DNA from 2 places in the Pseudogracilibacillus amylolyticus genome. Region 1 is predicted to be linked to the other one. Evidence: riboswitches for the same ligand, from Rfam matches in the RefSeq annotation. Region 1 holds a riboswitch; the other holds the start of a gene.
What was found. A riboswitch is a leader RNA that binds a small molecule or an ion and turns the genes downstream of it on or off. The one in region 1 is predicted to bind cobalamin.
Positions count from the first base shown of each region.

Region 2: another riboswitch for cobalamin. It lies ahead of ACPYKA_RS10265 (DUF4430 domain-containing protein); the one in region 1 lies ahead of ACPYKA_RS11370 (hypothetical protein).

Region 1 is NZ_JBPPZG010000092.1:7,948-13,408, forward strand. Features, by position in the region: gene gpmI (2,3-bisphosphoglycerate-independent phosphoglycerate mutase) at 1-84, shown strand, start outside; gene eno (phosphopyruvate hydratase) at 322-1,608, shown strand; gene ACPYKA_RS11365 (SDR family oxidoreductase) at 1,930-2,574, shown strand; cobalamin riboswitch at 2,611-2,810, shown strand; gene ACPYKA_RS11370 (hypothetical protein) at 2,951-3,202, shown strand; gene ku (non-homologous end joining protein Ku) at 3,270-4,103, opposite strand; gene ligD (DNA ligase D) at 4,204-5,461, shown strand, end outside.
Region 2 is NZ_JBPPZG010000077.1:10,952-16,412, forward strand. Features, by position in the region: gene aceA (isocitrate lyase) at 1-149, shown strand, start outside; gene ACPYKA_RS10255 (C40 family peptidase) at 733-1,962, shown strand; gene ACPYKA_RS10260 (murein hydrolase activator EnvC family protein) at 2,458-3,576, shown strand; cobalamin riboswitch at 3,770-3,960, shown strand; partial or broken gene ACPYKA_RS10265 (DUF4430 domain-containing protein) at 4,419-5,461, shown strand, end outside.

The DNA of each region.
Region 1 (5,461 bases):
GCAGATTTAGCACCAACATTGTTAGAGTTATTAGGAATAGAACAACCGAAAGAAATGACCGGAAAATCATTAATAATGGATTAATTTTGGGTCCAATTCCAGGACATGGACATCCAATACGTCAAGTGGATTCTCAAGATGTCGAGTCGATCACCAATACGTCGAGTGGATATCCAAGATGTCGAGTCGATCACTAAGACGTTGAGTGGATTCTCAAGATGTCGAGCCGTTCACTAAGATTTTGATTTTCAACCTGCAGTAGTCCTAAGCTTTAGGAAAATTTTATTAAAAAATATATTCAATATAAAGGAGAGATTTGAAATGCCTTATATTACAGATGTTTATGCTAGAGAAGTGCTCGACTCTCGTGGTAACCCAACAGTGGAAGTCGAAATTTCAACAGAATCAGGTGCATTTGGAGTTGCTTTAGTTCCGAGTGGAGCGTCAACAGGAGAATATGAAGCTGTTGAACTAAGAGATGGTGATAAAGATCGCTATTTAGGTAAAGGTGTTTTAAAAGCAGTTGATAATGTCAATGAAAAAATTGCTCCGGAGCTGTTTGGACTTGATGTTACTCGACAAAATATTATCGATGCAATTATGATTGAGCTTGATGATACAGAGAACAAAAGTAATTTAGGAGCAAATGCTATTTTAGGCGTTTCCATGGCGGCGGCTCATGCAGCAGCATCACACTTAAATATTCCTCTATATAATTATTTAGGTGGATTTAATGCAAATGTTCTACCTGTACCGATGATGAATATTTTAAATGGTGGAGAACATGCAGATAACAACGTTGATATCCAGGAATTCATGATCATGCCGGTTGCAGCACCTTCGTTTAAAGAAGCTGTGCGTATTGGAGCTGAAGTTTTTCATGCACTTAAAAAGGTATTACAAGATAAAGGACTTAATACTGCAGTAGGTGACGAGGGTGGTTTTGCACCTAACTTGTCTTCCAATGAAGAAGCATTACAAACAATTGCAGAGGCGATTGAAGCAGCAGGATATAAAGTTGGAGAAGAAGTTCAACTTGCAATGGACGTTGCGTCATCCGAATTTTACGAAGACGGAAAATATAATTTAAAAGGTGAAGGTGTTGTTCGTACTTCTGAAGAAATGGTCGATTGGTATGAAGAATTAATTGAAAAATACCCGATTATTTCGATTGAAGATGGACTCGATGAAAATGACTGGGAAGGTCATAAACTACTTACAGAACGAATTGGAGCACGTGTTCAATTAGTTGGAGATGATCTTTTCGTAACAAACACAGAAAAACTTGCGCAAGGCATTGAACAAGGTGTTGGAAACTCTATTTTAATCAAAGTGAATCAAATTGGAACATTAACCGAAACATTTGAAGCGATTGAAATGGCAAAACGTGCTGGTTATACTGCTGTAATCTCGCACCGCTCAGGAGAAACGGAAGATGCAACAATTGCAGACATAGCTGTTGCAACAAATGCTGGACAAATCAAAACCGGTGCACCATCCCGAACAGACAGAGTGGCAAAATATAATCAATTAATCCGTATTGAAGACGAACTTGCCGGAATCGGTGAATACGCTGGATATGAAGCTTTTTACAACTTAAAGAAATAAAACGAATTGGAAAAATCATCAGTGTGATAGAACGCTGATGATTTTTTTATGGGGTAATTGCTCTGAATTCATGAATGATGTGGATAAACTTTTCCTTATGGTTAATTGTCATTTCCCGTGGATAAATCACGAATTGCGTGGATAATTGCTTTTTTCCGTGATTATTTCATAGTTTGCGTGGTTAAATTCAGATCTTCGTGGTTAATCCGTGTTTCCTCTGGATAAATCGTAAACTCTGTGGTTAAAAAACAATTCATTTAAAAATGTCTGCAAACTCGATTACAATGTACATAAGCAATCGTTAAAGAAAGGGGCATGAAAATGTACGTATTGGTAGTAGGGGCAAACGGACAAATTGGAAAACAGCTCATTGACTTATTAAAAGAGAGTGAACATACTCCCGTGGCAATGGTAAGAAAAGAAGAACAGGCAAACGAGTTTCAACAAAAAGGTGTTAAAGCGGTAGTGGCAGATTTAGAAGGTAGCGTTGAAAAGATAGCAACAGCAGCTGCCGGCTGTGATGCAGTTGTATTTACTGCAGGGTCTGGGGGTCATACAGGTGCAGACAAGACTTTATTAGTAGATCTCGACGGTGCAGTGAAAACGATTGAGGCTACCAAGCAGGTTGGAATCAAGAGATTCGTTATGGTAAGTGCATTTCAGGCAAATAACCGAGAAAATTGGAATGAAAAAATCCGTCATTATTATGTCGCTAAACATTATGCTGATAAAGAATTGTTAAGAAGTGGATTAACGTATACGATCGTTCGACCAGGTGGACTGACGAATGATCCTGGCACAGGGAAAGTGTTGATTGGTGAAAATTTATCCAAAGGCGGGAAAATTCCAAGAGCGGATGTTGCTAAAATTGTTTTTGCCTGTTTGGATAATGAAAAAACGTTTAACCGCTCATTTGATGCATTAGAAGGGGAAGAAGTTATCGAGAATGCATTCGAAAGATTATAGTAATAAAAAAACTTAATGATATAATGAAGCTATAAACTGAATATAGGAGAAATAGGTGTAATAAAGAAATTATCTTTATTGCTTAAAAGGGAAGTCCGGTTAAAATCCGGCGCTGTCCCGCAACTGTGTATAGGAGCGATTCGAAATAATCCACTGTTTTCCATATTTATGAAGACGGGAAGGATCGAAAAGCGATGATTATGAGCCAGGAGACCTGCCTATTTGATCTCGTACATCAGTTCCTACGGAGGATAGGAGGTGTTGGTAAAAAAGCGCGGTGATTTTTAAATAAAGACGCCGAGGCTTATTTTGATTTGAATCATACACAACGAACAACCTTCTTTTATAGGGGTTGTTTTTTTAGTGGAAAAAGACTATGGAGGTGTTCAAACTGTACGGAACAGTAAATTACTTCATCGAGCGATTGCAGACAACGATAATGAACAGGCTTGTTATAGAAAAGAGTCTTTCACTCGAAGAAGGGTATATAAAATTAATAAATGATATCCAAAAATTAGATGAAGTAAAAGTAGTGAAAGAGACTTATTTTGCAAATTTAAACAAAGCTTATGAAATAGTGAATGAACGAGTGGCAGGTCGCCAAAAAGCAGATCCGTTAGAAATATAAGTTTAATTCAGAAATACTATTAATGATAATGGGGTTGTCCTAAAAATATAAAAGGACACCCCTTAGTTCATTTCGCCGCTTTTTTCGCTGTTGTCGTTTTTTTCTTCGGTTTTGTTTTTTCTTTCTTTGCTTTATCCAAAGATGCTTGGAGTGCATCCATTAAGTTAGTAACATTGTCTGGTTTCTTCTGCCCTGCTTTACCGGTAACTGTTGCAGTTTTGTCGGCTTTCTTATTTTCGATTGTCTCAAGTAGCGCGGCACGGTATTCATCTGTGTACTTCTCTGGATCAAACGTTGTTGTCAGTTGGTCGATTAATAATTTTGCAGTATCCAGTTCTTTCTTCACAATTTCTACTTTTTCCGGTACATTAGGTACATCTTGAACCTTACGTACTTCATCTGGATAATGAATCGTTTCTACAACGAGTGTATTTTCATAAAAGCGAATTACAGCAAGCTGTTCTTTTGAGCGAATCATCATCTTCGCTACACCAATTTTTCCAGTTTCCTCTAAAGCGGTACGAAGTAGAGAATATGCTTTGGATCCGCCGTCACCAGGTGATAAATAATAACTTTTTTCGAAATAAATTGGATCAATTTCTTCTAATTTTACAAAATCGATAATTTCAACTGCTTTATCCCCCTGTTCTTTTTTAAGCGCTTTTAAATCTTCTTCATCTAACATAACGAATTTGTCTTTCGTAATTTCATACGCTTTAACGATTTCTTCTTCTTCTACTTTTCGATCGCAAACCGGACATACTTTTTGATACTTAATAGGTGTTTGACACTCTTTGTGAAGTTGTCTTAATTTCACATCTTTATTTTCTGTGGCAGCATGCATCTTTACAGGAATATTGACTAGTCCAAAACTGATGGTTCCTTTCCACATGGTATGCATGAAAAGACGCCTCCTTTTCAATTTAGTTTGTGTATGCTTTTGCATTTTTATCCTTTAAAAAGCACAACTTATCATTAAGGAACGGAGGAGTGAAAATAAAATGGAATTAATGCAACCTATCCCAACAGCAAAAATAATCCCGAAAAAAGATTGGATTTATGAAGTCAAATATGATGGTTTCCGTGCGTCGCTATTGTGGAGCAAAAATAATATTCAAATTATTAGTAGGAATAATATAGATTTAACTGAAAATTTCCCTGAAGTTTTAGCTTATTGTAAAGAAATTGAACCGATTTTTACTGGAAATTTACCTATTCAATTAGACGGGGAATTAGTTGTGCTAAATAATGCGTATCAAGCTAATTTTTCAGCTATACAAAAACGTGGTCGCTTAAAATTAAAAGAGAAAATTGCCAAACTTTCAATCGAGAGACCAGCTACATTTATTGCTTTTGATCTGTTGCAACAAGGTCAAAAAGATTACCGTCAAACGTCCTTAAAAGACAGAAAAAAACAGTTAGTTAATTTATTTAAAAAGCTAGAAGGAAAAGAGGATAAGCCCCTACAAATGATTAAATCATATGAAAACTATGAAGAAATTTCTGCTATTGTTTTTTACCATAAAGGTGAGGGCATTGTGGCGAAACGAGCCTCAAGTTTATATGTACGTGGGAAAGCACACAGTGATTGGTTAAAAGAAAAAAACTGGCGAAAAATACATGTTTTTCTAACAGCATATGATTTAAAAAATGATTATTTTCAAACCGGGATTTATCATCATGCAACAACGGTTTCTATTGGAAAATGTAAACATGGTTTAAGTGAAGAAGAAATGTCGTCATTAAAAAATGTATTTATGGCAAACGGTGAAAAAGAGGAACAAATGATGAAATTACCTCCAGCAATATGTGCCTCCATTTATACATTAGATTTACATGACCACGAATTGCGAGAGCCGGAATTTGCTGAACTACTTCCAACATTAGCGCCAGAAGATTGTACGAAAGAAAGGTTGGAATTGGATTTAGCTATGCTACCTGAAAAAGTAGATATATCAAACGAAGATAAAATCTTTTGGCCAAAAAAACGTCTCACAAAAGGTAACTTACTTATATATATGCGAGAGATTTATCCGTATATTATTCCGTACGTACAAAACCGAGCTCTTACTGTTATTCGCTGTCCAGATGGAATAGAAGAAAAATCTTTTTTTCAAAAAAATTTACCTAGTTATGCACCTGATTATATTGATTATATGGAAGAAAAGGATAAACGGGTTCAAATTTGTAATCAATTAGAGTCGCTTATATGGTTTGCAAATCATAGTGCGATTGAATATCATGTCCCATTTCAAACAA
Region 2 (5,461 bases), on a different contig from region 1:
AATTTGCTGCTGAGGAGAAAGGGTTCACAGCTACTCGTCACCAAAGAGAAGTTGGAACAGGTTACTTTGATGAAGTTGCACAAGTAATTGCTGGAGGAGAATCTTCAACAGTTGCTCTTGCTGGATCTACTGAAGCAGAACAATTTTAATCAATAATTTACAAAGAGGCTGGGACATAACTAGCCAAAAATAGTTAAATAAAAAGGTTCCAAGTAATAAAAAATTTGCTTGGAACCTTTTTTCTGGTTTATTCCATCTTCTGTCACTTTGTTACCATTCGTGAGGTGTTTTTTCTTAAGTTCTTTTTATGAATATAACTATTGTTATTTGTAAAAAAAGAAATATATTGTCCGTTTTTGACAGAAGTAACCTCATGTATACTCATTTCTACTTACTTGCTATCGACCTTGGTATCTAAGGAAAGCCTTGATATGATCCATCAAAGGTCGTTTGTTAGTTAATTAAATAATTGTCATTTGTAAGTATTTCTCACTATAAAGAGCTTAATTATAATCGGAACTCCCTAATTATGTAACAATAAAATAACACATTGAAATATAACTGTAACATTATTAAAACATGCTTGTCATTTTATAGTGCTATACTATTATTCGACTAAAAGATTAATAGATTACATAATATACATTAATAATTTTTATGACCCTACATATTTCGATTAGATATTACGTACATAGACAAAAAGAACGGTCATAAGGGAAGCGGGGAATAGTTTTGAAAAAAAAGGTAGTTGCAATTGGTGCAGTTGCAGTTGTTACTTTAAGTGGTGCATTTTTTAGTCAGGAAGCCCATGCTGAAACATTACAAAGTGTTCAGAATAAACAACAAGAAGTAAAATCACAACTTTCAAAAGCAGAAGCTAAAATTGCAGATATTTTATATGAAATTAAAGAGATTAACGAGGAAATTACTCGTCTCCAATCGGCGTTAGATGAAAACAATAAACAAATCGACAAAACTGAAACAGAGATTGCTACTTTACAAGAAGAGATCGATACTCTAAATGAGAAGATTGAACAAAGAAACGAAATCTTAAAAAGTAGAATTGCTTCATACCAGGAAAATGGTGGACAAATTGATTATATGGAAGTTGTCCTAGGTGCAGAAGGATTTAGTGACTTTATTAGCCGTATCTCTGCAGTTACTACTATAACTAATGCTGATATGGATTTGTTAGAAGAAAACGAAAGAGATAAAGAAGCAGTTCAAGAGAAATTAACTGACCAAGAAGAGCTTAAACAAGAATTAGAAGATCAGGAAGAAACAATAAAAGTTCAAAAAGAACAACAAGAAGCAAGTAAGAAAAAGTTAAAAGATAAAGAAGATAAGCTTAAAAAAGATAAAGCTAAGTTGGAATCTGAAAGCAGTGAACTAGTAGCATTAGAAGCAGATATCCGTGCTAGCATGACTGCACCAGCTACACAAGAAGTAGCATCTGCTACTGAAAATTCAGATGAGACCAGTAATGGCGTTACTCGCGATAATAGCACAAGTAACAATAGTACAAATAATAACAGTAACAGTAATGGAAGCTCATCTACTCCTAAAACAAATAACTCACCAAAGGTAGCGTATACTGGCGGTGGCGGATCAGCAATCGCTGCTGGTAAACAGTTTATCGGTAGATCAACTTATGTTTATGGTGCAAAGAATCCGGGTGCAGGACAATTTGACTGCTCAGGATTTGTACAATGGGCTTATGAGCAAGAAGGTGTAAGCTTACCGAGAACTGCTAGTCAAATGGCAAGTTCAGGTACAGGAGTTCCTTATAGCCAAGCTAAACCTGGAGATTTAGTTATCTTTAGAGGCGGAAGTCATGTTGGTATCTATCTTGGCGGTGGTAAATTCTTAGGATCGCAAAGTAGTACTGGGGTTGCAATTGCCGATATGAACAGTGGCTATTGGGCACAGCATTTTGATAATATCGTTAGAAGAGTTAAATAAATTAAAGAATATTAACGCATCGTTAGTAAAAAACTAGCGATGCGTTTTTTAATTTGCAGAAAGAAGATTAGACATAATTTAAACAAACAGCACTCATAGTGTTGTTTATCGCGTTTAACGAATAGTGGGTTTCCCCGTTCGGAAATCTTTGGACTACAGACGAACATGTCTTTTAATTCCTTGGTGAAGCAGGAAATATCTTAGGGACTAGGCTATTTGATAGTCTTGTTGAAAAGAATTAAATTTTTCGTGACGATCGATTCTATTAGATTCCGAGAGTTTACTCACGTTTGCCCCACCATAAAAACGGGACATGATAATTATCGATTTTTGTTACCCTATTTTGTAATAATTAAACATAATTTGTGATATAAATGTAATTTTTTTAAAACCTTTCTGTTATCTTGAACTGTTATAATTTGATTCGTGAAACAATTAAATAGAGAAGGTTACTAGATATAGATCAAGTTATACATAAGAGGGAGCGGAAAAGTCTTGAAGAAAGTAACTGTCTTACTGGGAGCACTCGTGATGTTCACTTATAGTTTCACTATTGTGCCATTAACATCATTTGCAGAAAAAGATTTATCTGAAATTAAGAAAGAGAGAAAAGAAGTTAAAGAAGATTTGACGGAAGCTGAAGAAGAAGTCGCGGAAGTTTTAGTAGAAATAGAAACAAAAAATAAAGAGATTAAAGAACTGAATCAGACGTTAGAAGATAATACAAAAGCAATCCAAGAAGTAAAAGAAGAGATGGATTCTAAAAAAGAACAAATAAAAATTCTAGAAGACAAAATTGAAGAAAGATTTGATATTCTTAAAGAACGAGCCAAATCATATCAGAAAAATGGCGGTAATATTACATATTTAGAAGTGCTTTTTGGTGCAGAAGATTTTACTGACTTCATCAGCCGACTGAATGCAGTGACAACAATTACAGATTCTGACGCTGACTTAATTAAAGAACAAGAAAAAGATAAGAGAGAAGTAGAGATGAAACTAAAAGAATTAGAAAATCTAGAAGAAGAGTTATTGGAAATTGAAAAATTAGTTACGGAACAGAAAGAACAAGCAATCCAGATGAAGGAAGAACTAGAAGGAAAAAAGGATGAATTAAATGAATTAGTTCAAAAACTAGAATTTAAAGATGAGGAATTATCAGCTCTGGAAAATAAAATTCACGTTCAAGACGCAATTCCTATTTCCGATGGTATTTCTCCCGAGGCAATGGGTGCAGGAACTTTAGGTTGGCCTACACAAGGCGGATACATTTCTAGTCATATGGGTCAGCGTTGGGGGAAAATGCATAAAGGAATTGATATCGCACGAACTGACCGTAGTACTAGCCCGCCAATATTTGCGGCTGAAAGTGGGACGGTTGAAACAGCTGGTACAATGAATGGTTATGGCAATACAGTAATTATTAATCACGGAAATGGGCTAAAAACATTATATGGTCATATGGCATCGATTAATGTAAAATCTGGTCAGAAAGTTTCCAAAGGAGATCAGCTGGGAATTATGGGAGCTACAGGAAATTCTACTGGAATCCATCTTCATTTTGAAGTCCATGTAAATGGTTCTATCCAAAATCCTGTGGGATATTTAAATTAGAAAAATTAAGGGATTTGTTCTTATTTTAATAGAACAAATCCTTTTTTGTTCGAAAACAAGCTACACTTCTATGAACCGACCATTTTGTTCACTTCCAAAAACCCGCCTTATACACTAGAATATGTACATAATGAGACAAGCGTATTGTCACGCAACACTTTCTAGTCTATACTTAGTAGATAGTAATCAATAATTTAATAGATTATGTGTTGGTTTTTTTGCAAATAAGCAAAAAATTAAAAAGGAATCAGGTGAAAATCCTGAACGGACCGGCCACTGTAAATGGGGAGATGTCTTTAACGATACCACTGGTACTAGACTGGGAAGGTAAAAGATATACAATGATCCATAAGTCAGGAGACTTGCCAAGACAAAAATGCACGATACACCTTCCAGGATAGAGGTATGCATACGACTAGAAAATTTTTGTGTTTAATAGTACATAGAATATATATTTTCTATCAGACTCTTACCTTTTTTGGGGGTAAGAGTCTTTTTTATTGGCAGATAAGAAAGTATAAAACTTTCTTGACTCGCTCACTGGCTAAAAGCGCGACGTCCTGGGACTGTAGCTACGCTTTCGTCCCACCGTAAAGATTTGTCTCAGGCGCCAGTACTAGCACGTCCTGTGCGTCGTAAGTGCAACTTTAGTTCTCGCCAAGGCTTGGCGAGAAGCCAAGTATTCTAAGAGGTGTGCAACAATTACAACAAATACGAAGGGAGGGTTGGTGAAAAAATCGAGGATTAAAAGAAAGTAGTAAAAAGAGTAGGGAAGACAAAAACTTACCTACACATTACATAAAAATGATGTGAGTTTTTAAAAAATTAAGGAGGGAAAAGGATTGAAAAGAAATCAACGAGTTGTGAGTGTTTTATTTGCATTTTTATTAATATTTTCCTCTATCTTATCACCGATCTCTACATATGCAGAAAATACACAAGAAAAAGAAAGTGAAAACGTCACTTCAGATGAAGAGTTGGAAGATAAGAGGGAAAAGGAAGTCATCCAAGAAAAATCAACGGATGATTCAGAGGTCGAAAAGGAAAATGACCATAAGCAAGATGAAAAAGAAAAAGCTAGTGACCAAGATCATACTCTTTCCGTAGAAACAGAGGATGAAGAACAAAGTGATCCGGATGAGGCAACAGAAGAAAAGGAAGAAATCCAAACAAAAGAAAGAGCTCCACCTGTTACAGTAAATGTTCGGGTAGAAACGCATGAAAAAACACTAGTACCATCTACGGAAGTAACTGTCGATAATTTCGATTTAAGCGAATATGGCGGTCCTGCGTCTACAGACAGTCCTAGAGCAATTCACGCTATTATTCGTGCATTAGAAAACGTGGAACACTTAGATTTAACTAATTATAACGATTTTGCATTAGAATTTGATGGTAATTATATTGCTGGTATTGATGGATTATTTGAATTTGATGCAGGTGGGAATAGTGGTTGGATGTATTTCATTGATAATGGATATGTCGAAAAAGGAGTTTTACAACGAGAGATCAATGATGGAGAGTCTATCGTTTTATTCTATACACCTAATTATACAGATAATACTTTTTCTTGGTTTGATCGCGAATCATATTCAACACAAGTAGGAGAATCGCTTGAAATTGAATTAACCGGCGTTAATTTCGATGTGGTGAATCCTGTAGAAGGTGCATCGATTCTAATCGATGAAAAAGAATATATAGTCGATGGAGAAAAAGTTTTAACAGATGAAAATGGGAAAATAACTGTACAGTTTGATGAACCGGGAACTTATCATTTATCTGCACAGCGAATAAATGCTAACGATGAACGCAACATCGTACGACCATACGCAATTGTGGAAGTAACAGAAAACGATACTGATGAGAAGAATAAAGGTAATGAAGA